2 regions of the Streptococcus iniae genome follow, and region 1 is predicted to be linked to the other one. Evidence: predicted binding sites of a transcription regulator. Region 1 holds the regulator's gene; the other holds the start of a gene.
The links. The regulator CtsR, encoded in region 1, represses protease genes until heat stress. The targets are predictions, from matches to a motif close to TTGGTCAAAAAAGGTCAAANA.

Region 1 (15,735 bases):
GACAACTGTTCTTACAAGCACTTTATCTGTCACTTGAGGTTTAGTGCCTTTTGTAATGATTTGGTTTTCAACAGGGATTGATAAGATAATAGTATCTGTTGCCACTAGCTGATTGTTACTGTCTAGTGAATAGGTTCTACGACTGGTTTCTTGACCATTAGTACCTGATTGAATCCTATCTGTTTGCCCACTTGGGTCATAGGCCATGGTTTCGTCTCCAACATAAATGGTCTTATAGACTGTTGTTTTTGTTGTTTCCTCTGGTTTAGCCCCATAAATAACTTGACCATTAACTGGCAGTTTTGTTTCTGTGAGGGTGCTATATGGCAAAACGGTTGCTGTTCTAGGATATTCAAAAAGTCTATTGTAGAGCCCTGCAAAGTAGTATTCACTCTGAGCAAATGGGCTATAGCCTCCACTTTGAACCGAGTAGGCATCTCCGTTTGAAGAAGCCTGATACATGGTATAGGGCTTGTTAAAGAAACGGTGCATAAGGTACTGACTAAAGCCCTCAGCAAAAGCTTCTTCTGAGTTATCACGATAATATGACCAAACATTTGGCTGATCAAAATAAGTGTGGTAAACGTCTAAAAATTCTTTAGTGTCTGAGAATCCCATAACACTCGTTAATTCATTGTCAGTATTATTATCAACGGCTTCTGTGTAAATGCCACTCTTATAATCAATGATATGGGTCAATTCATGAAGCACTGTTGCCAACAATTCTGTTGTATCTGCCGTATATTTCAGCTCAATACTACGGTCTGCTGAACTAGCAAGACCCAAGGTTGTCTCACCATATCCTGGAATAACACCATCATAAATAATAACTGTTGTTAAGACACGGCGAATCTCCTCAGGCAAAGTCTGTAGACGTGCTTCAAAGTCTGCTTTTTGTTCTTGAGGCATGCTTGTGTGACTATAATCAAAATCAGTTGCAACAGTGTCTTTGTAATTATTATAGCGTTGCGTCAAGGACTGAAATTGGCTCTCAATCATTTTCATATCATTGACTTGTTCGCTAGTCATAACACCTAATGCAGTCAGCTGCTTTTCTGCCTCTTTAGCCCTCAAGTAATCTGCTTTTATATCTGCATACATAGCATCTGTAATGACATTACTATTGTTATATCTCAAATAATCATCTGCCTCTGCTATCAAATCAATTGGAACAATAGTGTTAGCTGAATCTTCTGCTGAGGTTGTCCATAAATCTTCTTTTGAACTCTGAAGCAAACGTGAATAAAAAGCTGCATCATCTGACAAACCCAAAATACGACGAAGTTCAGTATTAGCAGGGTCCATCATCTCACTTGTTACTTTACGGATAACAGATTGCCTTGTTGTCGTACCATCTGGATTCGTTGTCGTAACAGTTTCTTGTAGAAGGTATTCGCTGAACTGATTCAATTCACGAATAGTTGATTCTGACAACTCATAATCAGCTGTCGCCTTTGGCATAGCAACAAATAAATCATTAATAACCAGACGGTCACTTGGCAAAGCCTTGGTCTGATCAATGTGGTAAAAATTGCTATCACTCCACTTGTAGTCCTCTGAAGTCACCGCATCACTAACCGGCGCTGTCGATTTTGTCTCAATGTGATAGGTTGTCTTTGTTACTGTGGAACCGTCCACAGGGTTAATCACGAGATTATCACCATAAGCTTTACTCGTATCAAGACTGTAAACTGTTTCTGCCTTTATTGTTTCCGTTACAACAGTCGTTTCCTTTGTTCCTAAAACAATAACCGTTTCAGTAGGCTCAATCCGTTGAACTGTCGTCTTTCCATCTGCTGTAGTTGTGTATGTGTTTGAACAGCGCTATAACCAACCTCTTGGGCAGGCTCATCAACATAGCGAATTGGACTCTTGATAACCGTCTCAGTCACAAGAGGTTGTGCCACAGCAGGATCACTTGCAACCACTAGCCCCGAGTCAGCAACAGAAGAACCTTGAATTTCCTCAGCACTAACAAAACCTGTTGTTAATAGAACTCCCAATAAGACACTACCAACCCCTAATACCGTTTTTCGAATACTAAAAATGTGCTTTCTTTCTTTAAACATATCCCTCAACATCCCCTCTTCATAACTCCATTTATTAGTTAGTTTATTGATTGTATCATATCAATTCCTAATCTCAAAGCATTTTGTCAGAATTTTCTTTTTTTATGATAAAAAATCGAGCCTCCCAAAAGGGAAGCTCGATTAGCTTTAATTCACTTTTTAAGTGTTTATTACATCATCCCACCCATCATGCTTGGGTCCATTCCACCTGGCATGGCTGGTGCTTCTGGTGCAGGTTTGTTTGCAACCACTGCTTCAGTTGTTAGAATTAAACTGGCCACTGAGGCTGCATTTTGTAAAGCTGAACGGCTTACTTTAACAGGATCAATAATACCTGTTGCAATCATGTCAACCCACTCTCCATTAGCTGCATTAAAACCTGTTCCTGCTGGACTATTTTTAAGTTTGTCAATAATAACAGATCCCTCAAAACCTGCATTGTAAGCAATTTGACGAACTGGCTCTTCTAAAGCACGCAGAACAATATTTCGTCCAGTTGCATCATCACCTTCAAGTTCCAAGTCAGCCACTTTATCAATAACAGTTACAAAAGCAGTTCCTCCGCCTGTAACAATACCTTCTTCAACAGCCGCACGAGTTGCATTTAAAGCATCCTCAATACGAAGTTTCATCTCTTTCAATTCCGTTTCAGTTGCGGCACCAACTTTAATCACTGCAACACCGCCAGCTAATTTAGCAAGGCGCTCTTGCAATTTCTCACGATCAAATTCAGAAGTGGTTGTTTCAAGTTGTGATTTAATTAAACCAATGCGGTTTTTAATAGCATCTAAACTGCCTGCCCCTTCAACAATAACTGTTGAATCTTTGTCAACTGTCACTTTAGCAGCTTGACCTAAAGCAGCAAGTGTTGCATCTTTTAAGTCTAACCCTAAATCTTCTGTAATAACTGTACCGCCAGTTAGAATGGCAATATCTTCCAACATAGCTTTGCGGCGATCGCCAAAACCTGGTGCTTTAACGGCCACAACATTGAATGTGCCACGAATTTTATTAAGCACAAGTGTTGGCAAAGCTTCACCATCAACATCGTCAGCAATAATTAAAAGTGGACGGTTAGTTTTAAGCACTTCTTCTAACAAAGGTAAAATTTCTTGGATGTTAGAAACTTTTTTATCCGTGATTAAGAGATAGGGATTTTCTAAATCAGCAACCATTTTTTCATTGTCTGTAACCATATATTGCGATAGGTAACCACGATCAAATTGCATCCCTTCAACCACTTCAAGTTCTGTTTCCATACCACGTGATTCTTCGATGGTAATAACACCATCATTACCAACACGTTCCATAGCTTCAGAAATGTATTCCCCAACTTTTTCAGAGCGAGATGATACTGCAGCAACTTGTGCAATAGCTGCTTTATCAGTTACAGGTTGCGCAATAGCTTTTAATTCTTCGACAGCTGTTTTAGTCGCTAATTCAATACCGCGGCGAATTCCAATTGGATTTGCACCAGCTGTAACGTTTTTTAAACCTTCACGCACAATAGCTTGTGTTAAAACAGTTGCTGTTGTTGTCCCATCACCTGCAATGTCATTTGTTTTTGACGCCACTTCTGAAACAAGTTTAGCACCCATATTTTCAAAGTGATCTTCAAGTTCAATTTCTTTTGCGATGGTTACACCATCATTTGTAATCAATGGTGAACCAAAGGCTTTTTCAAGAACCACATTGCGCCCCTTTGGCCCAAGCGTTACCTTAACAGTGTCAGCCAACATATCAACACCACGCACCATTGCTGCACGCGCATCTGCTGAAAATTTAATATCTTTTGCCATATGATTTCCTACTTTCTTTTACCGATCTATTTTATTTTGAGATAATTGCTAGAATATCAGATTCACGAACCAATGTAACATTTTCATCATCAACAGTAAGGGCAAGGCCATGACCATTTTCAATCAAAACACGGTCTCCTACTTGAACTGATGAAGGCACAACTTCTCCTGTAATAGTACGCATACCTGTTTCACTGACGGCTAAAACAGTTGCTTGTCTTGTTGCTTCATGGTGTCCGCTGGCAAGGACAAAACCACCAACCGTTTGTTCTTTATCTTGATCAACTTTAACGAGAACACGGTCTCCTAAGGGTTTTAACATGATTACTACCTCCATTAAATGAAATTTTAAGTTATTTTTAGCACTCGCTATTAAAGAGTGCTAAATCTGTTTACTATTTTATCACTCGTTTAAAAATAGTCAAGAAAAAAGAGCTTAGTTTTTCACTAAACTCTTTGATTGTTATGAAGAGATATCGTATTTTAATTTCCCTTGCGACATACCAATTTTCAAGGCATGACCAGCTGAGAGCTGACCTGATAAAATGAGCTCTGACAATTTATCTTCAATTTCTGTCTGGAGGGTACGTCTAAGAGGACGAGCACCCATTTCCACATCATATCCTTTTTCTGAAAGGTACTTAAGGGCCGATGGTTGAAGTTTGAGGGAGATCCTTTTTTCTGCTAAGGTATTTATCAATGGCTGCACCATAATCATAACCACTTGACGCATGTCTTCTTGACTCAAGCTATGGAAGACCACTTTTTCATCAATTCTATTGATAAATTCTGGTTTATAGGCTTTTTTAAGTTCTTCTAAAATGCGTTTTTCCATGGCAGTATGGTCATGGCTAATGGCTTTGGCTCCAAAACCAACCGTCTTGTCATCACGCAAGGCTGTTGCACCAAGGTTACTTGTCATGATAATAATGGTATTTGAGAAATCAACACGACGACCACGACTATCTGTCAACATCCCATCATCTAAAACTTGCAACAAAACATTAAAGATATCTGGATGGGCTTTTTCAACTTCATCAAAGAGTAAAACCGAATAAGGTTTGTTGCGCACTTTTTCGGTCAATTCTCCACCTTCATCATAGCCAACATAGCCTGGAGGAGCACCATTTAAACGGCTTGCCGCAAATTTTTCCATGTATTCAGACATGTCAAAACGAATTAAGGCAGACTCATCATCAAATAAGACTTCAGCTAAGGCTTTGGCAAGTTCTGTCTTACCAACACCTGTTGGCCCAAGGAACATGAAGGAACCAATTGGGCGCTTGCCTGTTCTAATTCCTGATTGATTACGACGAATAGCCCTTGAAATAGCTGATACTGCATCTTCTTGACCAATAACACGCTTATGCAACTCTTTTTCCAAATTCAAATATTTTTTACTGTCTGCTTGACTTAATTTTTCAACTGGAATACCTGATAATTGACTTAAGGTTTTTAGAATATGAGCCTCTGTAACAGGAGTTGGCTTTAATTTAGGACTAGGCTTATCTTGCTTAAGCAATTTCGAAACTGCCTTAAAATCACCTTCTATGATTGCCTTATCAATAGCATTTAAAGGTGATGGGGGGTCTTTTTTTACCATTCCTTGAACAGTAGCACTAGCTTCATCTAATAAATCAATAGCCGAATCTGGAAGCTGCTTGCTGGTTAAATAGCGATGGGCTAACTTAACACTAGCGCGAGCCGCCTCGTCAGAAATAAGCACATTATGAAATTGCTCATAAGATGATTTAAGCCCTGAAATAATAGCATAAGCATCTTCTAAATTGGGTTCTTCAATTAAAACTTTAGCAAAACGTCTTGAGAGAGCTGCATCTTTTTCAATGTGTTTTTGATATTCTTCTTGGGTTGTTGCGCCAACCATATGAAGCGTCCCACGTGATAGGGCTGGTTTTAAGATATTGGCTGCATCTAATGTACTGTCAATGCCACTTCCTGAACCCATTATTGTGTGTAGTTCATCCACAAACAAAATGATATGGCCATCCTCTTCAATATCAGCAATGATTTGATTCATACGTTCTTCAAAGTCACCTCTAAAACGCGTCCCAGCCACCACGCTCATCATATCAAGTTCCAAAACACGCATTTCTTGCAACTCATACGGAATAGCACCTGTTGCAATGCGTTGTGCTAGCCCATAGGCAAGAGCTGTTTTACCAACCCCAGCATCTCCAACAAGAACAGGATTATTCTTAGTTTTACGGCTAAGTACTTGGACCATGCGAGAAATCTCTTTTTCACGTCCAATAACTGGCTCAAGCAAGCCTTGATGAGCAAGTTCTGTTAAATCGCGCGTAAAATCTGATAAGTCTCCCGCAGTGCTAGGCGGCTTCATCATCTCTGAGAAGCTTCCACCTGCCTTAGCTTTTTTAGGTTTACGCAATTCATAAATGGCTTTAATGGTCTCTTTACTATAAGCTGCATGAATTTCAATAGCCTTACGAAGATCCACTAAACGTGGCTCACCGCTGCCATCATCTTTCATTTTATAACCTGCTAGTTCCAAGACGCGACTAGCCATAATGTCAGGATTTAATAAAATTGCAAACAAAACATGCTCAGAACCAACTTCTTTTTCATTGGTTACCTGACTAATAGCATTAGCAAAGTTTAGGATGTGTTCCAAACTCTTTGACTGTAATTTTAGTTCAAATCCTCTGACAGATTCCTTAGGGCTTTTGCCCATTGCTAAAATAGCTGCCGCTTCATATTCTTCAACAGCAATTTTTGATTCAAACTCACTGAAAACAAGGCCTGCCAAAGAATTTTCAACAGCTACCATAGCTAATAATATATGCCAAGTTTCTAAATAATGACTTTCAAAACGTGCTGCTTGAAATTGAGCATGTTTAAAAATCTCCTGCATTTTATTGGAATAATTGATCATCCTTAACTTTCCTTTCTATCAATACGCTGGAGTAGCCTGCACAACATGCGTGAACGAATGTGTGACGCTTCAAGACCTAAAACTGAGTCCGAAGCCATTGCTAAGATAAGATTGCCTTCTCGGTCTGAAATAAGACCTTCATCACACAATATTTGAAGGGCATCTATAAACTCTTGCTGGCAAATCCCACCTTGAGTTGTCGCCCTCAAACTACCAATTAAATGATGTTTATCTGAGAACTGAACCTTAGCAATCCTAATATAACCACCGCCACCACGTTTGCTTTCAACTTCATAGCCTTTACTTTCTGTAAAACGGGTTTTGATGACATAGTTAATTTGACTTGGGACAACCTGAAAGGAATCTGCTAGAAGAGACCTTTTTATCTCTGCAATACCAGATTGCGCTAGTAATTCCTTAATATACTCTTCAATGCTGTCTGAGGTATTTTTCTGAGACATTTACTCACTCCCTTTTACAACCAAGAATAGGAATTACTCTTGGCATTCTTGACTAAAACTGACTTTTATTATAGCAGAATGCGCTTGTTAAAAGCAAATCATATTCTTCATCAGGAAATGACAAAAAGCAAATCCGAAGATTTGCTCTTTTTTATCTATTCAAATTCTGATTAAGATAATTTAGTGATATTGACTGCTTGAGGACCACGTTGACCTTCTTCAACATCAAATTCAACTTTTTGTCCTTCATCTAAAGATTTAAAACCATTAGATTGGATTGCTGAAAAATGTGCAAAAACGTCTTGACCGCTCTCAGTTGAAATAAAACCGAAACCTTTTTCAGCGTTAAACCATTTAACTGTACCTTGTGCCATATTCATTTACTTCCTTTCCATTTAGTATAGATTTGTAAAAATAGAGAGAAATGAAAATGTTAAACACAACTATTACTCAATTACTAATTTACTCGTTAAGTATAGCAAATACAGGTTTTATTGTCAAGATGTCAATTATATGAAACCTTTTTAAAACAAGCGAGTAAGCGCTTAATCATTTTTGTAATGTTATTAGTTGAGTTTATCCCTATTCTAGGCTAAAATGTGATATATTCAAGTCAATTATTAGACTTTAAAAAATAGACAAAACCTAGGAGAGACAATGACTGACACAAACCTTATCAGCCGTATTCAAAACATGCGAGATAAATATTTGGAAGCTGACAAAATCTCACATTTTCCTGACACTTATAACTGTCAGGATCTTCGTAAAGCTAAAAAAATCAAAAAGAAACTCATTACTTTAGAAAAAGAACGCTGCCATTATCTGATGGAAAATCAAGATGTTTCACTGATTGACCAACAAATTGCACGCTTAAAAGATGATTTTATTAAGCATTCTACAACAGAAAATAGTCAGGACACGTAGTCAATGCCAATTTCAGTACTCGTTATTGCTTTTTTACTTTCTTTAATTGCATCCAATGTTATTAATAGAATATTCCCTCAGTTGCCACTTCCTGCCATTCAACTCTTTTTCGGCATTCTTTTTGGTATTTTCTCAAAAGACCATCAACTCATCCTAAACCCTGAGCTCTTCTTAGCCTTTGTTATTGCACCACTTAACTTTAGAGAAGGCCAAGAAAGCGATGTTAAGAGTTTCCTACGCTCGCGTGGTCTGGTCATTTACTTAATCTTACCAACGGTTATGCTAACAACTGTGCTCATGGGATATAGTATCAATAGTTTATTACCTATAGAAATTCCACTTGCCATGTGTTTTGCGATGGGGGCAGCACTCGCTCCCACTGATGCTGTAGCTTTCTTATCACTTGCCAAACGTTTCAAATTTCCAAAACAAATCAAAAACACATTAACATCAGAAGGATTGCTTAATGATGCCAGTGGTTTGGTAGCCTTTCAATTTGCTTTAACGGCATTAGCAACCGGCTATTTCTCCCTGTCAAAAGCTGGCTTACACCTCTTAATTGCTATTTTTGGCGGTATGGCCATAGGCCTTATTTTTGCTTTGTTAAATCGCATCTTCTTGTCCATTCTTGAGAAATTTAATGCTGCTGACGTTACCGGAGCTTTATTTTTAGAACTCACACTCCCATTTGTGGTCTATTTCCTTGCCCATATGCTTGATGTGTCAGCCATTATTGCTGTTGTTATCGCAGGGGTTATGCAGGCCAACCGTATTAAAAAAGTGACCCTTTTTGATGCTCAGGTCGATCGTGTCACCAATGTGATTTGGGAAACCATTAATTTCATGCTCAACGGTCTTGTCTTTATCATCTTTGGTATCGAGCTTGCTCATTTCACAGGTCCTGTTCTAACCAGTCCAACTTATAGCAATCTTTACCTCCTCATCCTAGTGCTAACCTTAACAACTCTACTCTTTTTGATACGCTACCTCTGCATCTTCATTTTCTACTTTTTCAGGAGCCGTCGCTATAAAAAATCCGTTAAAAAATACTTAAGAGAGATCAACCTATTAACCTTCTCAGGTGTCAAAGGAAGTGTCTCGATTGCCATTGTACTCTTGTTACCGCAAATTGATAGCTTCACCAATAGTTTTATACTTTTCACTGTTGGTGGGGTAACATTGCTGAGCTTTCTAACAGGTTTAGTGATCTTACCAAGACTAGCACCTTTAGCCAATCAGCCTCAAAATTACCTGACAAAAATCGGCATTTTAGCCAGTGTTTTAAAGAAATTAGAAAGAGAAAGTTTAGCATCCAACCATAACCAAGCTGAGCTCTACTATGTCTTAGATACCTATAATCAACGGCTGGAACATCTTATCCTTGAACAAGAACCTAATCACGTCAAAGAGGAATTAGCAGAACTACAATTGTTAATTTTATCAATCGAAAGTGATGGTTTAGAACATGCCTTCAAATATAAGGACATTACAATCTTTGAATACCGACTCTATCAAAATTACCTTAAACACTTAGAAAGACAGGTCAACCGCAATTTCATCTCTAGCTTTGCCTACTCTTTGAGCATTTTCTTGCGGGTCGTCCGACATGTTTTCAGAGAATTTCTATCACTGAGAAGTCTTCTGACCCAACAATTAGCATCTCTGCAGGCTAGAGCCAAACTAACCGATGCCAACCGTGAGCGTCTGACGGAACTGTATCTAAACAATACAGAATTGGTTTTAGAAACCTTAGAAGACCTAGAAGGTTTCTATAATTCCTCACTGGTTAACTTCATCCAAAACCAAAGGCTCCAAAGTGCTGAGCTTATAAAATCAGGACTCTTTGTTGAGCGTGTTATTGCTAATGTCATCCCTGATACAAGTGGCGAAAGACTTTTTGGTTACTATCTGGAACGACAAACTATTCATGAATTTGAAGTTCAAGGACAACTAACAGCACAAGAAGCGCAAACTCTACGTGATGAAGTCAATGAACTTGAAAGCTACTCCCTTAGAGATGATTCATCAAATCTTATTAATGATTACATTAATTATAAACACAACTAAAATCTAGAAATGCTCTAGCTTTTAATCACTACTGTACATTCTTTCAATATTTAGGCAATAACTTTTAGCAAAAAAATAAACCCCTTGAAAATTCAAGGGGTTTATTCTATGTAAAAATTTTTAAAGGTTATTTAAAGGCGGTAGACGGATTTGAACCGACGATCAAGCTTTTGCAGAGCCGTGCCTTACCACTTGGCTATACCGCCACAACATAAATTATTTTACCTTAATTTCTCGAAAAGGTCAATATGCATTTCATCATTTAAGTAAGTAAAATTCAGAAGATATTTTTTTAAAAATTTTTTTCTCATTTTTCTCCTAATCTACTACTAGTCCTAAATCTTTAAATGCTTTCACTACGCTTTTTAGAATGATTCCAATTATCAAACCAGCATTCAAATCCGGTTATTGTCAGAAAAATGACGGAATTATTAAGCGCTTTCCTTTGGACATTACACCTTATTTTTCCTATAATACACATAATAAAATAAAGGAGGACATCATATGTCATTAATCGGAAAAGAAATTGCTGAATTTTCAGCAGATGCTTATTTAAACGGTGAATTTATAAAAGTCACAAGTGAAGATATCAAGGGAAAATGGTCTATTTTCTGTTTTTACCCTGCTGACTTCTCATTTGTCTGCCCAACCGAACTTGGGGACTTGCAAGAACAATATGAAACCCTAAAATCACTCGGAGTAGAAGTTTACTCCGTTTCAACAGATACACACTTCGTTCATAAGGCTTGGCACGATGACTCTGATGTCGTTGGAACACTAACATATACCATGATTGGTGACCCATCTCATACTATTTCTACAGCTTTTGACGTTCTTGATGAAGAGAGCGGCCTTGCACAACGTGGAACCTTTATCGTTGACCCAGATGGTATCATCCAGATGATGGAAATTAACGCTGATGGTATCGGTAGAGATGCAAGTACGTTAATTGATAAAATCCGTGCTGCCCAATATGTCCGTAAACATCCAGGTGAAGTTTGCCCTGCTAAATGGAAAGAAGGCGAAGAAACTTTAACACCAAGCTTAGACCTCGTTGGTAAAATATAAGCAAGAAGAAAGGAGGCTACTATGGCCCTAAGTTCAGACATTAAAAAACAATTAGAGCAATACCTAGCCCTTTTGGAATCAGACATTGTTTTACAAGTTGCTCTTGGTCATGATGCTAATTCTGAGAAAGTAAAGGATTTTGTTGACGAAATAGCTGCAATGTCTACTCGTATCTCAGTCGAAGAAACACAGTTGCCACGCAAACCATCCTTTAAAATCGCACAAAAAGGCAAAGAAAGTGGCGTAACATTTTCTGGGATTCCCTTAGGGCATGAATTCACTTCATTTATCCTAGCTCTCTTGCAGGTTTCAGGCCGTGCTCCAAAAATTGACGATGAGTTAGTTACAAGAATTAAAGCAATTGACAAGCCTTTTCACTTTGAAACCTACGTCAGCTTGTCCTGCCATAATTGCCCAGATGTAGTACAGGCTTTCAATATCATGGCTGTCTTAAACCCTAATATCAGCCACACCATGATTGAAGGTGGAATGTTCCAAGACGAGGTTACCCAAAAAGGCATTATGTCCGTTCCTACAGTTTTTCTTGGCCAAGAAATTTTCCATTCTGGCCGTGCAACTATTGAGGAACTTGTTGAAAAAATTGCAGGTCCTATCTCTGCAGATGCCTTTGCCAACAAGGAAATCTATGACGTCCTTGTCATTGGCGGAGGTCCTGCTGGTAATAGTGCCGCTATCTACGCAGCAAGAAAAGGTCTTAAAACAGGACTTTTGGCCGAAACTTTCGGTGGCCAAGTTATGGAAACTGTTGGCATTGAAAATATGATTGGTACCTTATATACAGAAGGCCCAAAATTAATGGCACAAATTGAAGAACACACCAAATCTTACAAGGTTGATATTATTAGAGCTCAACTTGCTACCAAAATTGAGAAAAAAGAATTGGTGGAAGTAACACTGGCAAACGGCGCTGTTCTAAAAGCTAAAACAGCTATCTTAGCACTAGGAGCTAAGTGGCGAAATATGAATGTTCCTGGCGAAGAGGAATTCCGAAATAAAGGAGTTACTTACTGTCCACATTGTGACGGTCCTCTATTTGAAGGAAAAAATGTAGCCGTTATTGGTGGGGGCAACTCAGGAATGGAGGCTGCCCTAGACTTAGCAGGACTCTGTAAACATGTTACCGTTTTAGAATTTTTACCAGAACCTAAAGCTGATAAAGTTTTACAAGATCGTGCTGCCAAAACTGAAAACGTAACTGTTCTTACAAATGTAGCCACTAAAGACATTATTGGGGACGACCATGTTACTGGTCTTAACTACAGTGACCGTCAAACTAACGAAGAAAAACGCCTTGATTTAGAAGGAGTCTTTGTTCAAATAGGTCTTGTACCAAACACTGCTTGGCTCAAAGATAGTGGCATTGCGCTGACAGAACGCGGTGAAATTATTGTGGATGGCCATGGTGCAACTAATATTCCAGGAATTTTTGCTGCAGGTGACTGCACAAATTCTGTTTACAAACAAATCATTATCTCGATGGGTTCAGGTGCAACAGCTGCAATTGGTGCATTTGATTACCTCATTAGACAATAAGATACAAAAGCCAATCTATTGCTTTCAAAAGCATCATAGATTGGTTTTTGTTTGTCCAAAATAGATAGATTTCACTTGCAAATCAACACATTTTCTGTTAAACTTATAAAGTCGCTTATGTCGACAAATACTCATCTTGAACCAATTGTGAACTGGTTGCCCTTTGGGGTTGGTTTGCAAGTTGAAGTTTGAGAGAGGAAAAAACATTATAAAGGAGAAACTACTCATGGCAGTAATTTCAATGAAACAACTTCTTGAGGCTGGTGTTCACTTTGGTCACCAAACTCGTCGCTGGAACCCTAAGATGGCTAAATACATCTTTACAGAACGTAACGGAATCCACGTTATCGACCTACAACAAACTGTTAAATTAGCTGACCAAGCTTACGAATTCGTTCGTGATGCTGCTGCTAACGACGCTGTGATCTTGTTCGTTGGTACTAAAAAACAAGCTGCTGAAGCTGTTGCTGATGAAGCTACACGTGCTGGTCAATACTTCATTAACCACCGTTGGTTAGGTGGAACTCTTACTAACTGGGGAACTATCCAAAAACGTATCGCTCGTTTGAAAGAAATCAAACGTATGGAAGAAGAAGGAACTTTTGAAGTTCTTCCTAAAAAAGAAGTTGCACTTCTTAACAAACAACGCGCTCGTCTTGAAAAATTCTTGGGCGGTATCGAAGATATGCCTCGTATCCCAGACGTAATGTACGTTGTTGACCCACATAAAGAACAAATCGCTGTTAAAGAAGCTAAAAAACTTGGTATCCCAGTTGTAGCTATGGTTGATACAAACGCTGATCCAGATGATATCGATGTTATCATCCCAGCTAACGATGACGCTATCCGCGCCGTTAAATTAATCACTGCTAAATTAGCTGACGCTGTTATTGAAGGCCGTCAAGGTGAAGATGCAGACGTTACTTTTGAAACAGAAGCAAAAGCAGATTCAATCGAAGAAATTGTTGAAGTTGTAGAAGGCGACAACGCTTAAGTAACACTAAGTGTAACTTAGCAAAGGCTTAACTTGACAATCGAAAACCTAAACGGGGCAGAAAGCAAACCGCTCTGTCTCGTTTTTTTAAACTAAATTGTAATAAAATTTTGGAGGATTCTACTAATGGCAGAAATTACAGCAAAACTTGTAAAAGAATTACGTGAAAAATCTGGTGCCGGCGTTATGGACGCTAAAAAAGCACTTGTTGAAACTGATGGAGATATGGACAAAGCAGTTGAATTACTTCGTGAAAAAGGTATGGCTAAAGCTGCTAAAAAAGCTGACCGTGTTGCCGCTGAAGGGTTAACTGGTGTTTACGTTGATGGTAACGTTGCAGCTGTTGTTGAAGTTAATGCTGAAACAGACTTTGTTGCGAAAAATGCTCAATTCGTTGAATTGGTAAATGAAACAGCTAAAGTTATTGCTGAAGGTAAACCAGCTAACAACGACGAAGCAATGGCATTAACGATGGCTAACGGCTCAACTCTTGCTGAAGCCTATGTTAACGCAACTGCTACAATCGGTGAAAAAATTTCATTCCGTCGTTTTGCATTAATTGAAAAAACTGACGAGCAACACTTTGGTGCATACCAACATAACGGTGGCCGTATCGGCGTTATCTCAGTTATCGACGGTGGCGATGACACACTTGCTAAACAAGTATCAATGCACATCACAGCTATGAAACCAACTGTTCTTTCATACACTGAACTCGATGCACAATTCATCAAAGACGAATTAGCACAATTAAACCACGCTATCGAACTTGACAATGAATCACGCGCAATGGTTGACAAACCAGCACTTCCATTCTTGAAATTTGGTTCTAAATCTGAATTGTCAGATGACATCATTGCTCAAGCAGAAGCTGATATCAAAACTGAATTGGCTGCTGAAGGCAAACCAGAAAAAATCTGGGACAAAATCCTTCCAGGTAAAATGGACCGCTTCATGCTTGACAACACTAAAGTTGACCAAGCTTACACACTTCTTGCTCAAGTTTACATCATGGACGACAGCAAAACTGTTGAAGCTTACCTTGACTCAGTAAACGCAAAAGCAATTGCATTTGCACGTTTTGAAGTTGGTGAAGGTATCGAGAAAAAAGCTAACGACTTTGAATCAGAAGTTGCTGCAACTATGGCTGCTGCACTTAACAACTAATTTATATCAAGAAAGAGACTGTAAACTTCTTGTTTACAGCTCTTTTTTCTGTACTTTTTCCTATTTTTGATACAATTTTACGAATAATCTTATGAGGACACTTCTTAGTCTTGTCCTCATACTCCCACAAGAAAAGACTAGACGTTTTGGAACATCTAGTCTTTTTGCTTTTCTTTTAACAATCACTTACCAAATAATGACACGATCCTCAGGCGCACGCCACATGGCATCTCCTTCAGTAACCTCAAATTCTTTATGAAATTCTTCAAAATTTGTCAGCGTCACATTAGTACGGCATTGCCCTGGAGCATGGACATCAATACTTGCCATCATTTGCATAAATTCTTCACGTGCTTTCATACGCCAAATGGTTGCAAAATTGATAAAGAAATCACGTGCTGAGAAATCACTTTCTTTCTTCGCTGCTTCAAGTGCACAAGCCACACCACCTAAATCAGCAACATTTTCAGAAACGGTCAACTTCCCATTTACCTTAGCACCATAAGACTCCAAGCCATCAAACTGCGCTACAACCTTATCTGTTCTTTCTTTAAAGGCTTCATAATCAGCCTTCGTCCACCAATCATTCAAACTACCATGCTCATCAAATGAAGCCCCATTGGTGTCAAAAGCATGTGAAATTTCATGAGCAATAACAGCTCCAATACCACCATAATTAGCTGATGAACTCTGCTCTAGTGCATAAAATGGTGCTTGTAAA
Region 2 (15,735 bases), 530 kb from region 1:
GAAAAAACAATGTCAATCAGCTTCAGCTCAAGCTGATTAAGCACAAAGAGCTCTTTAACACGCTCACGTGATTCCTGAGCATAATCTGCATTGTTTGTAAAAGCCTTTAGGTCACGATCATTTGGTTTTCTAAGATGATAGGAAGAATCTACAGAAACCTGTTTTCCATTCAAATCCTTAGCCAGGAAGTAAACCTTAGCCATACGACTTCCTTTAGCATCTTTAACAACTACCCAATCAGAAAGCCTGAAATCCTCAGTAGTCTGTGCATATTTTATCAAGTCTGATTCATTGTATTTAAAACCAATAATTCTTATCATGACATCACCATATATTCCAATGCATTTTGAAAATTGACATTGCTTTGCCACATTAACCTAGCTTGATAAAGCCCTTGTAGGTATCTAATGGCTTTTTGTTGAGAATAATCCTTAGCCAATTGATTGGTAAGGCATTTTAAAACGAAATCTTGATCTGATTTTTCTGTAGCTTGCGCTGCCAAACGGCTAACCTCTAAGTAGGCTAGATTAGTATCTGTTAGAAGCAAAGAAGCAAATTTTTGGCTAAGTGAAATCAATTCCAAACATTTATTATCCTGAGCAAATTTCTCTAACTCCTGAGGATTTTTAGCCAGCTTAGCCAATAAATCTGCCTGACTTTTTAAGAGCCCTAGTTTTTGAGCCTCTAGTGATAAAAAGGCTTCGTCCTTTGGAAAATGAAAGATCTGTGTTCGACTTTTGATTGTTGGAAGAACTTGCGATTGATCATTTGTTAACAAAAAAATATAAGAATTACTTTGAGGTTCTTCAATGTATTTCAATAAGCTGTTTGCAGCATTCACATGCATTTTATCACAGTCTCTAATGATGAACACCTGATTTTTACTCTCGTAACCCGTCTGCGAGAAATTTTTCATCATTTCCTTCACAGTGTCAGTTTTGATAACCTGTCCAAGGGGTTCTAAAATGGTAACATCGGAAAAATCATTGGCTTCAATTAACTGGCAGGTACGACAGTTTAAACAAGGCAAATGATTTTGTAAATTGTCACAAAAACAGGCTTTAGCCAAAAAGAGGGCCATGTCAAAATTGGCATAATCACCTGAAAAGAGATAGGCATGGTGAAGTCTATTTTTTTGTAAAATATCACAAAAAGAAGCGTAGCTCTTTGGAGCCATTTCTTCGATTAACATTCCTACCTTCCTTTCTTTTAGCCAAACCGCTTCATAAGAACAGCTAATGCATCTTGAATCACTTTTTCTAAACTCTGCGAAGCATCAATTGTCACAATCCGATCTGGATTTTCCTTAGCCAATGCTAAATAGCCTTGACGTACTTTTTTGTGCATGTCTATTTTTTCAAGATCCAATCGATTAATCTCACGGTCTTTATTTTGTTCAATCCGAGCTAGACCAACTTCTGATGGCACATCAAAATATAAGGTTAAATCGGGGGTTATAAAATCCGTTGCAAAATCATTCAACCATTGAATGTCTTGCTTTTCAATGCCTCGTCCTGCCCCCTGATAAGCAACTGAACTGTCAATGAAACGGTCAATCAAAACCAAATTGCCTTTTTTAACAGCGGGTAGAACCTTTTCTACCAAATGCTGGCGACGCGCAGCGATGTATAATAGTAATTCTGTTTTGTAATCCATCTCGGTATGATTAACATCCAAAATGAGGGAACGAATACTTTCTGCTATAGCCACTCCACCTGGTTCTCTGGTGCTTATAATACCTTGAGTAAACTCTTCTTGAAGTAAGGGGATTAAGCCTTCTAAAACACTTGTTTTACCAGCACCATCCGGACCTTCTAGTGTAATAATAATACCTTTAGTCATTTGTTTTCCTTTTTCTTTGTACTCCTTTTATTCTACCAAAAAATCATTAAAAAAGCACTGCCTATTATAGGCAGTACCCCTTAATTAATATCATTTTTTGCAACAGTATGCTGAATATCTCTTACCACAATTCCTGTTTGTGATAATATCGCTCTAAGATTTTCAGGATCTGTTTGACCATCAATCTGAACTTCAATAATGGTTTTCCCACTTGCACGGGTATCAACTACGGTTCTTCTTATATTGAGATTTTCCTTTGAAATACTTTCTGCTACTTTAGCTAGGACACCTACAGTATCCTCACTCTCTAAAACAACACGAATCCCCTCAATACCGTAGCCCGATACATGAAGAAAGGCTTTAAAAACATCACGATCTGTGATAATGCCACAAAGCTCTCCCTCATCCAAAACAGGTAAAACACCTATCTTATGTTGAAGCATCAGATAAATAGCATCTTCTAAACTTGCATCTGGAGAGACTGTAATCACTTTTTTAATCATGATATCACGAATTTTAGTTTTATTGAGCAAATAGTTCATTTCGTAAATTGATAAACTCGTTGCCTTAGAAGGGCTTGCATCAGCCATTGTTCCTGCTGTAACAAGTCCAACTAAACCTCCCTTATCAAGAACAGGAAGACGACGCAAATCCTGATCACGCATCAAGTCTGCTGCTTCTGCTACTCTTGTTTCAGGAGTAATTGTTACCACATCTTGTGTCATATAATCTTTTACTGACATAATTTTTCCTCTTTAATTCCTTATTTGAAAAGCAAGAGCACCTTAACCACCAAGATAAGCTTTTTTAACCTGATCAGACTCTAATAAGTCTTTTCCAGTCCCTGCTAAAACAACTTTTCCAGTTTCTAAAACATAAGCGCGATCAGCAATTGAAAGGGCCTTATTAGCATTTTGTTCAATCAAAAGAACCGTTGTTCCTTGTTTTTGAATGTCTTGAACGATATCAAATATTTCCTGAATAAAAATTGGAGCTAGACCCATTGATGGTTCATCTAAAAGTAAGAGTTTTGGTTTACTCATTAAGGCACGTCCCATAGCAAGCATCTGCTGCTCACCACCTGATAATGTTGCCGCGTCCTGATTACGGCGTTCATCAAGACGAGGAAAGCGATCAAAAATCATTTTCAGATTTTTCTGATTTTCTTCCCGATTTTTATTGAGAAAAGCTCCCATTTCTAGGTTTTCCATGACTGTTAACCCCGAAAAGACATGGCGTCCTTCTGGAACCTGTGACAAACCTTGAGCTACAATTTTTCGTGCAGGCAGTTTTTGAATATCTTGTCCAAGAAAAGATATACTACCTGATTTTGGCCTAACTAATCCAGAAATCGTGCGCAAAATAGAGGTTTTTCCTGCCCCATTTGCACCAATCAAGGTAACAACTTCACCTTCTTCAACATGAAAAGAAACATCTTTAACAGCTTCAATAGCTCCGTAATTAATGGTTAAATTTTTAATTTGTAACATGCTCATTAGGCTTCACCTCCGAGATAGGCTTCAATAACCCGTTTATTTGTTTTAATTTCATTAGGAGTGCCATGTGCAATGAGACGACCATATTCTAGAACATAAATGCGTTCTGTCACTTCCATAACAAGACTCATATCATGTTCAATCAAAATAATGGTAATACCAAAATCAGTTTTAATTTGCCTAATAAGACTGGTTAGTTCTGCTGTTTCTTGTGGATTCATACCTGCTGCAGGCTCATCTAAAAAGAGAATTTTGGGCTTTGTTGCAAGCGCTCGGACGATTTCTAAACGTCGTTGTTTGCCGTATGGTAGATTTTTAGCTAAAGTTTCTGCTTCCTGTTCTAAATCAAAAATCGCTAAAAGTTCCAAGGCTTTTTCTTTTAAATGGGCTTCGCTTTGATAAAATTTTGGCAAGCGTAAGAGACTGGCTAAGAGATGAGATTTCCCTTGATTGGCTAAGCCTATTAATACATTATCCAAGACAGTCATGTTTTTAAATAAACGGATATTCTGGAAGGTTCTTGATAACCCTAATGATGCAATTTTATAGGGTGTTTTGCCATTTAAGACAGTCCCATCAAGCGTAACAGTCCCATCACTTGGCACATATACCCCTGTCAATAGATTAAAAAGGGTTGTTTTTCCTGCTCCATTTGGCCCAATAAGCCCCACTAGTTCCCCTTCATGCAATTCCATAGTGACATTACCAACTGCTGTCAGCCCACCAAAATTTTTGGTTAATTGTTTAACTTCAAGAAGTGCCATCTATTTGCCCTCCTTAACTTTCTTTGCAAAATACTTGCTAAAACTCAATTCACGTGTGCCTAATAAGCCACCTGGTTTGAAAACCATAACTAAAATTAAGGCTAGAGAATAAATAATCATCCGAACATCAGAGAAATTCTGAAGGAACATATTTAAAGCACCTAAAACAATTGCTGCAACAATTGTACCTGTCATTGAGCCAAGACCACCCAAAACAGCAATGATAAGGTAATCAATAGAACGCATGATTGTAAAATCTTTTGGCACAACAGTTCCGATATAACCAACGTAGAGTGATCCAGCAATGCTTGCTGACATAGCAGCTACAGCAAAAGTAAATACTTTAACTTTTGTTGTATCCACACCCATAGATTCAGCTGCAATTTCATCTTCACGAACAGAAATAATTTGACGGCCAATTGAAGAACGGATGATATTCAAGAGAAGAACCGCAATAATAACTACAAAAAGAAATACTGTTGACCAAGTGGTATAGGGTAAAACTCCTGTCAAACCTGCTGCACCATTAGTAAGGTCACCACCATTAATAATGGCTATTCTAATGATCTCAGCAACCCCAAGTGTTGCAATTGCAAGGTAATCTCCTTTTAGACGTAAGGTTGGAAAACCAACAAGAACAGCAATAACGCCAGCTACTAATGCTCCAATAAGCATTGACAAGTAAAAAACAAAGTAAGTGGGCATTTGACTGGTCAAAATGGCTGTTGCATAAGCTCCAATTGCCATAAATCCAGCTTGTCCCAAAGGAAATTGTCCTGAGAAGCCAAGAACAAGATTTGTTCCCATAGCCATAATAATAGAAATACCAATTCCCATTAGAATTTGAACATAATAAGGACCCAATGTTCCAGAGCCAATCAATACACTTAGAACAAGGTAACTAAGAACAATAATAGTAAGCCATGCTAAAATGGATTTTAAATGTTGTTTCATCACTTACACCTTCTCCTTCACATTTTTACCTAATAGCCCAGCTGGTCTAATCAATAAAATAATAATCAACACAGCATATACAACGGCATCCCGATAGCTTGATAAACCAATGGACACCGAAAAAGTTTCCAAAAGTCCAATGATAAAACCACCTAGAGCCGCCCCTGGAATAATCCCAATGCCACCTAAAACTGCCGCAACAAAGGCTTTAATACCAGGTGTCATCCCCATTAGCGGATTAATTGTATTGTAATACAAGCCAATCAAAACCCCAGCAGCACCAGCTAAGGCAGAGCCCAATGCAAAGGTGAAGCTGATAGTGGAATTAACATTAATTCCCATAAGTTGTGCAGCATCACTATCAACTGAAACGGCACGCATAGCCTTACCCATTTTTGTTTTCTTCACAATAAACTGCAAAGCTAACATTAACGTAATAGCAATAACTAAAATAATGATTTGAACATTTGTCACACTAACTGGACCAAGAGAGTATTTAACGATTTTCAAGGCTTGCGGAAAGGCACGAGCTTCTGCACCAACAAAATAAACCATGGTGTATTCTAGTAAGAAGGATACCCCTATAGCGGTAATTAGTGCAGCTATCCGGGTGGAATTGCGCAAGGGCCGGTAGGCTAAAAATTCAATGAGTACACCTAGACTTGACGTGATTAACATGGTCAAAACAAGGGCTACAAAAATATTTAAATGAAAAGCATTAATAAGGTAATAGCCTATAAAAGCACCCATCATGTATAAGTCACCATGAGCAAAATTGATTAATCGGATAATACCATAAACCATCGTATAACCTAATGCCAATAAAGCATAGACACTACCTAATATAAGTCCATTTACAAGTTGTTGGAGCATATGATTACCAAACTTTCTAACATAACAATATGGGGAGGCTTGGCTCCCCATACTTTTTCTTAGTCAGCTTTAACTGTAGTTGCAGAAGACTCTTTTCCTTCTGTTAATCCGACTACAGAAACTGATTTCACTGGATTGTGTTTTTTATCAATTGTCATTGTACCTGTAACCCCTTCAAAATCTTTTAATTTTGAAAGATTTTTTGACAGGTCAACAGATGTCTTAGCATCCTTTGCAGCATCCGCAGCCATGTAGACGGAATCGTAAGCTAAAGCTGCAAACATTGATGGTTCTGCACCATATTTAGCCTTATAAGCTTGACTAAATTGTTTTGCCTTATCAGAGCTTGATGCTGAGAATCCTGAGATGTAATAAACATTGTTGACATTTGAACTTCCTGCAAGTTCAACTAATTTACTATCTGCAAAGCCATCTGGTCCTACAATCGGTGCAGTAATGCCCATTTCACGGGCTTGTTTGATGATTGTCCCAGTTTCTTGATAGTAGCCTGGCATGATAATAGCATCATATTCCTTAGACTTCATTTTTGTTAAAGCTGATTGAAAATCAGTATCTCCTGATTGGAAAGTTGCTTCACTAACAATTGTGTCTTTATAAACTTTTTTGAATCGTTTTGCTATCCCTTTGGCATAGTCACTTGAGTTGTCATAAAAGAGGACAACTTTTTTAGCTTTCAAATGATCAGTGGCATATTTTGCCAGAACATCACCTTGATAACTATCAATAAAGGTTGTTCTATAAACATAGGGATTGGTTTTACCGTCACTAGTTAGTGTTAGGTTATCTTGAGTTCCAGATGGTGTGATTAACGGAACAGCTGCTTTACTCGCATTTGGTGACGCTGCTGCTGTTGCCCCTGATGTCGCAGGCCCTACAATCACATTAACATTACTTTCTGTAGCAAGACTTGTTGTAACTGTAGCTGCTTCAGAGTTGTCAGACTTGTTATCTTTAGAAACAACTTCTAGTTTTTTCCCAGAAACACCACCTTTTTTATTGATTTCCTCAACAGCCAGCTTTGCCCCTTTTTCCTCAGCACTTCCATAAGCTGAGACACCACCTGTTAATTCTAAATTAAGTCCAACCTTTACAGTTTTCCCAACTTCGGTTCCCTTTTCAGCACTAGCATTGCTAGTTGGCGCTGCACTACAAGCAGCTAAGGTAACTGTTGACATTAATGCTAAGCCTGATAATAACATTTTTTTAGTCATAAATTTTCTCCCTAGTAAAATCGTTTTTTTGCTATGCATTTAAGAATACAGAATTATCAGAAAATTGTCAATAGTTTTTATTTTTTATTTTTTAAAATAAAAAAAGGCTCAAAACAATCGTTTCAAGCCTCACTTTTATTAAATTGTCTCTGAAACTAACTCACTTTCTTGTCTATGCAAGTTACCCACAAATTGGTGGTCAATGCGATCAAATTCAGAAATTGAAACTTCTTTGATAAATTTTAATTTTTGAATTTCTGAAACTTTGTCCTCTACATCTTCTTTGTTAACGTAGAGCACTAAAAATCTAGATTTTTTAGAATGGTAATATAAATCACCATATTTCAATAATTTTCTAGCATCACGATTATAATATAAATAGACAGTAAGGCCTACTCGATGTTGTCTTGTAAACATGGGTCATCCTTTTCTTTGATATTTTGATAAGGCCCTTTATGGGGACTTTCTTTTTTTGCAGCTAATGGCAATCCTGTGTCAACAAAAATTGTTGGAGAAATGGCTTCAGCAATTGCTACTGAAACATGTGCTAGGATTTTTTGAAGGTCCACTTCTGCATACCTTAAGGCCATGATTTTAGCATTCAAGTCTAATTGTCTTTTTTTCAAAAGCAGTTCCTTTTTCAAGGCTTTTACTTCTGGTCGAAAAGAAGCAAAGGCAATCTCCTTATCGTAAGTTTCTTTTAGTTGCCTAAAAAAAGCCAAATCTGCCTGCAAATTACTATCTTCTTTGACCACATTTCTCAGTTGACAATAGTTTTTGTATTCTTTGGTTTGCTTAATATCATTAACCAATTGGTCGATAGCGTCTTCAATAGCTAACAAGTCTTCATTAATGACTAACATATTTTGATTATACCATAAAACCATAACATTTAAAGAAGAAAGCCACTAATTTCAAAGCTTTGCCACTGCTAATAAGTGGTCTAGCTAAAAACGATCCTTATCCTATAAACGCTCATTAAGAAAAAGAATTATCTCTTTAGGCTATCGCTTAGTAACTTATTGTGAGCATTTAACTCTTGCAGAAGCTCCTCTTCTGATAATTCATTTGGTTTAGATAGAATTTCTTTTCCCGATTGAAGGGCTTGTGACTCATTAACTTGCTTACTAGAGGAGTAATGACATGAAACAGTTAAATCTTTGTGACTATTTTTTCTTGGCTCAAGTGACGCTTCAACTTCTTTATAGATGGTAGCTAACTTCCTTAATATTGTCATATTTTACATACTAATTGTCCTTTCAAAAACCATTATACAATAAAATAGGACTATAACATCTGTCTTATAAATACAAAAACTCCAAGTTTTTGAACTTGAAGTTTTCAGCTGTTTTTTGGCTTTACTTAAGTTTGTTATTTTCCATAATTTCATCAATGAAGCCATATTTTAGTGTTTCTTCTGCACTCATCCAATAATCACGTTCTGCATCTTTATGAACTTGTTTAATGGTTTTTCCACTATTTTTTGCCAATATTTTTTCAAGAGTGTGACGTGTTTTTAAGAGATGTTCAGCAGCAATTGCCATATCTGATTGCTGCGTACCACCACCTGTACCACCCATTGGTTGGTGAATCATGTATTCAGCATTTGGCAACATGAACCGTTTCCCTTTAGTCCCTGATGAGGCAATGATTGTTCCCATGGAAGCAGCCATTCCCATGACAATTGTTTGAACATCAGATTTAATAAAGTTCATTGTATCAACAATGGCTAAACCAGCAGAAACGGAACCACCTGGGGTATTAACATAAAGATAAATATCTTTAGTGTGATCTTGTGCATCCAAAAAAAGCAACTGTGCAATGACAGAGTTAGCCATATTGTCTTCGACCGGACCAGTTAACATGATGATCCGATCTTTTAGTAAACGAGAGTAAATATCGTAAGAACGCTCCCCACGACTTGTTTGTTCAATAACTACAGGAATCATAGTATTCTCCATTCTAGTATCTACTGATTTCTTTCAAAAAATCAGAAAATCTTTTTGTGATTGTTTTTATTATAATCATTTGGTCAATAAAGGTCAAATAATAAACTTACTTCCAAAAAACTTTCCAGATAAACTAGAAAGTCTTTTATATCATGTTCAAAAATGCCAGCCTCTATCTTATAAGTTCTTTATTTCTATATAGGACAGACCATTCAGACATTAATTTCTTATTTTGTACCAAACAAACGGTCACCAGCATCTCCAAGACCTGGGACAATGTAGCCATGTTCATTTAATTTTTCATCCAATGCAGCAGTATAAATGTCAACATCTGGATGGGCTTCTTCAAGTTTTTTAACCCCTTCTGGAGCAGCAACAAGGCAGACAAATTTGATGTTTGCCGCACCACGTTTTTTAAGAGAATCTACAGCAAGAATAGCTGAGCCACCTGTAGCTAACATTGGGTCAACAACAAAAATTTGGCGTTGGTCAATATCTTCAGGCAATTTGACCAAATATTCTACTGGCTCAAAAGTTTCTTCATCACGGTACATCCCGATATGACCAACTTTCGCAGCTGGAACTAAACTAAGAAAACCATCAACCATCCCAATACCTGCACGTAGGATTGGCACGATAGCTAATTTTTTACCAGCTAATTGTTTTTGAACAGTTCTTGCAACCGGTGTTTGGATTTCCACGTCTTCAAGAGGAAGATCACGTGAGACTTCATACCCCATTAACATTGCAATTTCATTGACAAGTTCACGAAAATCTTTTGTTGACGTATCTTGACGACGCAAGATAGACAATTTATGCTGAATAAGTGGGTGCGACAAAACTTGTAATTTTCCCATGTTGATGTACTTCCTTCTTATTTTTTTCACTTTTACCATTATAGCAAAAAACACTTGGAATTGCTTAAAAAATTATCAGAAATAAGAAGATATTTTGCATTTTAGCATCCTCAACTGAAAAAGCCTATTCATTAGAATAGACTCCTATTTTTTGATACCATGTGACAGTCCTAAGCGACGACGTAATGACTGAGCTCTTCTTACCCCAATTAATTTATCTAATTGATGGGTTAGTAATGCCAGATAGCCATAAACCACAAAACCAATGAGACCAACAATTAGTAAGTAAAGTAAACTGGTGCTACGACCTGTCGGTTGTAGAATAAAAGACAAGCCCCAACTCGAAAGGGCAACAACAACTGCCATAATCGTTGTTAAAATAGCAATGAGTAAAATCTGTTTATACAACAACTGTCTATTGAAACGGGTCACTTCATGAAGACGACGGTACATTAAGACAATAGGAAGCAGTAAACCAAAGGTTGTTGCCAGCAAAGGACCATAAGCATGAAACACATATATCGCTGGAATTTGTAAAACAAGCTTGGTCACAATCCCATAGGCAAAGTAACGCATGGCAGCACGATTTTCAAAAAGTGCTTGAAGCATCGGTGCTAATAAGGCATATAGGGCTAATAAAATGGTCTGTACTAAAACAACCCTAAACAAGTGTATAGCTTCAAGCTCACTGGCTCCATAAAAGACGGTATACAAAGGTTTTGCAAGAATAACGGCACCTACTAAGGCTGGCATTAAAAACATGAGCAGCATGACAATATTGTTAATAATTAATTTCGCTGCTGCTCGCATATCTTTTTTAACATAATTTTCCGTCAGTAGTGCAATACCTACTCCACCAATTGAAGCAGCCACTGCAATTAGAATCATTGTGATTTTAGCCGGATTGGCATTAAAATAGCCAAAAAGCACTAATAATTGATCCTTAGTATAATCTGTAAAGACTAGCATCGCATTGCTAAATGTCCACTGATCAATTAATTGAAAAGCTTGAATGGCGCTTCCAATGACAATAAAGGGGATTGATTCTTTTATGGTTTCAAACAATAGACCTTTGGCATCAATCGGAATATCTAATTGCGGTTTTGACAAAATAGCTTTCAGTAGACCTTGCTTACCTAAATAATAAATAAGTACAGCCATACTTGCAAGCATACCAATAAAAGCGGCAAAGGTTGATTGAGTAACAGCTTCAACAACATTTCCTGACCCCATTTTCATAATTAAGAAAGTTGTTAGTAACATCCAAATCACTCGAACCAATTGTTCAGCCATTTGACTTAAGGCATAAGGTTTGATGTTGTTATGGCCTTGAAAAATCCCCCGAACAACACTCATCACCGGAAATACTAGAACTGCCAAAGACAGACTATGCATTATTGGAATAAGTTCCTTATCACTCCCTGACATGGTTGCAAATACTGGTGCCGTTACAAACATAATAGCTGAAAAAACAATCCCTAAGACCACCATTAATTTCAAGGTGGTTCGCATAAGTTGGTAACTATGTTCTCGTTGCTCCAAAGAATTGTATTTAGCAATTTGCTTTGCGATGGCAACATTCAATCCAGTTGTTGAAATCAATAAAAAATAGGCATAAACATTATACCCCATATTAAAGAGTGCATTAGCTTTAGTGGCATGTTCTCCCATCCAAATTAACCAAGGAATGATGTAAACAACACCGAGTAGGCGACTAATAAAATTACTAGCCGTTGACCACGCCGTTCCTCTAAGCATTAATTGTTCTTGAGATAATTCTGATTTATTTTTTTCCATATCGTATCTTTCTAAAATGTCATAATGCCATTATAAACTTTTGCATGATACTTGTAAATCGTCAACATAAGAGATAAAATAAGTAATATGATAACAATAGAAAAAACCATAGACCTTCTCAAAGCTGACCATAACTTCCGAGAAGTCATCAACCAAGGAACTTATTTTTTTAACTTTTCAGGACTAGCATTCAATCACATCAGTTATGATAGCCGAGATGTCTCAACAGACACACTCTTTTTTGCAAAGGGAGCTACTTTTAAAGCAGATTATCTCAAAAATGCCATCAAAGAAGGCTTACAGGCCTATATTTCAGAAATAGACTATGACCTTGGTATTCCCGCAATTATTGTAACAGATATCAAAAAAGCAATGAGTCTCATTGCAATGCAATTTTATGGTAATCCACAAGAGCACCTTAAGCTGCTTGCCTTTACAGGTACAAAAGGCAAGACTACTGCAGCTTATTTCGCCTATCATATTCTCAAACAAAGTCATAAGCCAGCTATGCTATCAACCATGAATACAACACTTGATGGCATACATTTTTTCAAATCACAACTAACAACTCCTGAGAGCTTGGACCTGTTTAAAATGATGGCTGAATGTGTTAAAAATGGCATGACTCACCTCATCATGGAAGTTTCCAGTCAAGCTTACCTTGTAGGACGTGTCTACGGCTTAACTTTTGATGTTGGTGTCTTCTTAAATATCAGCCCTGACCATATTGGTCCTATTGAACACCCGACTTTTGAAGACTACTTCTATCATAAGCGTCTTTTAATGAACAATAGCAGAGCAGTTATTATAAATAGCGGCATGGATCACTTTGATATCTTAGCTGAACAAGTTGCTAACCAAGACCATGTCTTCTATGGTAATGGGTCTAATAACCAAGTCCTTGACAGCAAAGCATTCTCATTTTCTACTGAAGGCGATTTAGCTGGCCATTATGATATCCAATTAATTGGTCGCTTTAATCAGGAAAATGCTATTGCAGCTGGTCTTGCCTGCCAAAAACTTGGTGCAAGTCTAGAAGATATTCATCAAGGCATTGCAACTACTACTGTTCCTGGACGCATGGAAGTCCTTACACATCCAAGTGGTGCCAAGGTTTTTGTAGACTATGCTCATAATGGCGATAGTCTGGAAAAACTCGTATCTGTTGTTGAAGAGCATCAAAAAGGTGTGATCACACTCATTATTGGGTCAACAGGTAATAAAGGAGAAAGTCGTCGAGCCGACTTTGGTCATGTCATCAATCAGCACCCTCAGCTAAATGTGATTTTAACAGCTGACGACCCTAATTTTGAAGACCCTCAAGTCATTTCAGAAGAAATTGCAAGCCACGTCTCAAGACCAATCTCCATCATCAGTGATCGCGAATTAGCTATTAAAGAAGGGCTCAAATGCTGCAAGAATGCAACTGACGCCTTAATCATTGCTGGTAAAGGAGCAGATGCCTATCAAATCGTCAACGGAACCAAAACAGACTATCTTGGTGATTTAGCAGTTGCTAAACAACACATGTAAAAAAACCGCACGCGTGTGGTTTCAGAGTGAAGACAAAGTCCCTGTCTTCACTCTTTTTGATGTTTTTCAAAAGTGGCTCGGACGTAAGCGACTTCCTTCGGAATTCCATTACTCATTTTTTAGCCCTGGTCTAAAAAATTCCGTCGTGGCTTTTCTAATTCGGAATAAGCCACTCATGCCACCGGAAAAACATCACAATCGTCATTAAAAGTGAGAGATTTTCTCTTCTTGGGAGTATAATAATAGTAAAAATAATTGTGAGGTGCTCTCTATGTTTCACAAAGAAAATCCTAATTACAATCGCAATCAAGTCGGTTTTTATACCCTAGATGAGTTAGTTCCAGAAGATCATCTGCTTCGTCAAATTGACCAAGCTATTGATTTCTCTTTTATTTATGACTTAGTGACAGATAGTTATTGTCTTGATAATGGGCGTCCTAGTTTAGATCCAGTGATGTTAGTTAAACTCCCTATTATCCAATGTCTCTTTGGTATTCGTTCTATGAGACAAACCATTAAAGAGATAGAAGTGAATGTGGCTTACCGCTGGTTTCTTGGATTGACATTGGAAGATAAGGTCCCTCATTTTACGACTTACGGCAAGAACTACAGTCGTCGTTTTCAAGATAAACAAGTGATTGAAGCCATCTTTTCTCATATATTAGGGCTATGCCTTAATGCTGGGCTGATTGATCCGACTGAAATTTTTGTGGATGGCACTCATATCAAGGCAGCTGCTAACAGTCACAAATATAGCAATCAGAAAGTTGATAGACAAGCTAAGTTTATGAGTGACCAATTGGAGCTGGAAATTGCTAGGGACAGGGAGAAACATGAAAAAAAGTCGCTAGGGCTCGCCAAAGAAAAAGAGCCCATAAATAAGAAAGTTTCTACGACCGATTCTGAAAGTGGTTGGTATCATAAGGGAGAACATAAAGATGTCTTTGCTTACACAAGTCAAGTGGCATGCGATAAGAATGGTTGGGTCTTAGCCTATACTGTAGATGCAGGAAATACTCATGATAGTCAAGCATTTCCTGCACTTTGGAAGAAGATAAAAGAGTTCCGGCCAGACTTTATTATCGCTGATTCTGGCTACAAGACTCCTAGTATTGCCAAGTTACTCTTGGATAATGAAGTGAGACCTGTTTTCCCCTATACTAGGCCTCGTGGTAAGAAAGGCAATTTAAGACCAAATGATTTTATTTATGACTCCTATTATGAGTGTTATCTTTGTCCTGAACACCAAGTATTGTCTTATACAACAACAAATCGAGCTGGCTACAGAGAATATAAAAGTGCCCCCGAAATTTGTGTTTCTTGTCCCCTTCTAGGAATTTGTACTGACAGTAAGAATCACCAAAAGGTAGTGACCCGACATATCTGGAAAGACTACCTGGATATTTGTGAGGATATTCGGCATCAAAGTGATATGAAAGAACTCTATAAACAGCGCAAACAGAGTATTGAGCGGCTTTTTGGAACGGCTAAAGAATACCACAACCTTCGTTATACTAGAGAAATTGGAAAGTCCAAAATGAAAGCTAAAGTTGGACTGACTTTAGCGTGCCTAAATCTCAAAAAATGGGTTAAAATGATGGCTGGGAAGCCTTTTTATTTTGGCCTTAAATGCCTTATTTATCTGATTTTAGTGAAATTTAGGCGAAACAATAAAAAACAAACTAGCAAGGGCACTAGTTTGTCTTCAATCTGAAACCACACGCGTGTGGTTTTTTTACATGTGTTGTTACTGCTGCACTTAAATAATCACATTCCACTATTTCGCAGGCTTACCAACTGGAATCAGATTTCTCCCTTGTGATGATTTGGCGATAACCTCAAAATCACCTTTACTTTTCTCAAAGCCAACTGTTATTGCAGTTTTTTGATTTGGTAATGTTTTAGCTAAGTCAGCTGTTTCTTTTCGAATTTCATAGATTTGATTATATTCTTCTTTTGTTGCCAAACTTTTTTTAGCAGCTTTCATGGCCTTTGATAATGCCACTTTTTTATCACCAATCAAGCTTACCTTGATATTATTGTAGCCTTTTGGAAAGTCAGAATCTTTGACGTTTTTTTCAACGTTAATAGAAACATTTTTAGCATCAAACCTTTCCATTATCAATTGTTTTTCTTTGGCATAAATACCTTTTACAGTTGTCGTCTGCGTTTTTTGATTTTTACAAGCTACTAATGAAATCATCGATAGTAGTGCAACAGTATAAATCATGATTTTTTTCATATTTTCCTTCTCCCTTTATCACTCTCCATTGATAGACTTCATTATAACATAGTTTTTGTTTGACATAAAATTATTGAAAATCCAAAAGACTCTCATTTCTAATCAAGCCCAAATCCTTTGGCACATAGTAAGTGTTTGTGAAAAAATAGCTTTTATTTATAACCATTCTCGCTACTATTTTTAACCATTCTAAACA

Region 2: Q9317_RS07640 (ATP-dependent Clp protease proteolytic subunit) is a predicted target of CtsR. The motif match lies at 9,190-9,210, and genes of this name have one in related genera.

The regions. Positions count from the first base shown of each region.
Region 1 covers NZ_CP132230.1:2,071,952-2,087,686, forward strand. Annotated here, with positions in the region: gene Q9317_RS10055 (hypothetical protein) at 1-1,650, opposite strand, end outside; gene Q9317_RS10060 (YSIRK-type signal peptide-containing protein) at 1,740-2,069, opposite strand; gene groL (chaperonin GroEL) at 2,240-3,868, opposite strand; gene groES (co-chaperone GroES) at 3,900-4,190, opposite strand; gene Q9317_RS10075 (ATP-dependent Clp protease ATP-binding subunit) at 4,332-6,779, opposite strand; gene Q9317_RS10080 (CtsR family transcriptional regulator) at 6,782-7,240, opposite strand; gene Q9317_RS10085 (cold-shock protein) at 7,411-7,614, opposite strand; gene Q9317_RS10090 (hypothetical protein) at 7,898-8,164, shown strand; gene Q9317_RS10095 (cation:proton antiporter) at 8,168-10,231, shown strand; tRNA gene Q9317_RS10100 (tRNA-Cys) at 10,367-10,437, opposite strand; gene ahpC (alkyl hydroperoxide reductase subunit C) at 10,736-11,299, shown strand; gene ahpF (alkyl hydroperoxide reductase subunit F) at 11,321-12,853, shown strand; gene rpsB (30S ribosomal protein S2) at 13,080-13,847, shown strand; gene tsf (translation elongation factor Ts) at 13,974-15,014, shown strand; gene Q9317_RS10125 (M13 family metallopeptidase) at 15,201-15,735, opposite strand, start outside.
Region 2 covers NZ_CP132230.1:1,538,679-1,554,413, forward strand. Annotated here, with positions in the region: gene ricT (regulatory iron-sulfur-containing complex subunit RicT) at 1-320, opposite strand, end outside; gene Q9317_RS07585 (DNA polymerase III subunit delta') at 317-1,192, opposite strand; gene tmk (dTMP kinase) at 1,210-1,842, opposite strand; gene Q9317_RS07595 (CBS domain-containing protein) at 1,923-2,585, opposite strand; gene Q9317_RS07600 (ABC transporter ATP-binding protein) at 2,628-3,338, opposite strand; gene Q9317_RS07605 (ABC transporter ATP-binding protein) at 3,338-4,102, opposite strand; gene Q9317_RS07610 (branched-chain amino acid ABC transporter permease) at 4,103-5,056, opposite strand; gene Q9317_RS07615 (branched-chain amino acid ABC transporter permease) at 5,060-5,929, opposite strand; gene Q9317_RS07620 (ABC transporter substrate-binding protein) at 5,989-7,161, opposite strand; gene Q9317_RS07625 (YlbG family protein) at 7,300-7,578, opposite strand; gene Q9317_RS07630 (YlbF family regulator) at 7,554-8,024, opposite strand; gene Q9317_RS07635 (hypothetical protein) at 8,153-8,398, opposite strand; gene Q9317_RS07640 (ATP-dependent Clp protease proteolytic subunit) at 8,520-9,122, opposite strand; gene upp (uracil phosphoribosyltransferase) at 9,338-9,967, opposite strand; gene Q9317_RS07650 (putative polysaccharide biosynthesis protein) at 10,112-11,764, opposite strand; gene Q9317_RS07655 (UDP-N-acetylmuramoyl-L-alanyl-D-glutamate--L-lysine ligase) at 11,852-13,297, shown strand; gene Q9317_RS07660 (IS1182 family transposase) at 13,569-15,011, shown strand; gene Q9317_RS07665 (hypothetical protein) at 15,075-15,539, opposite strand.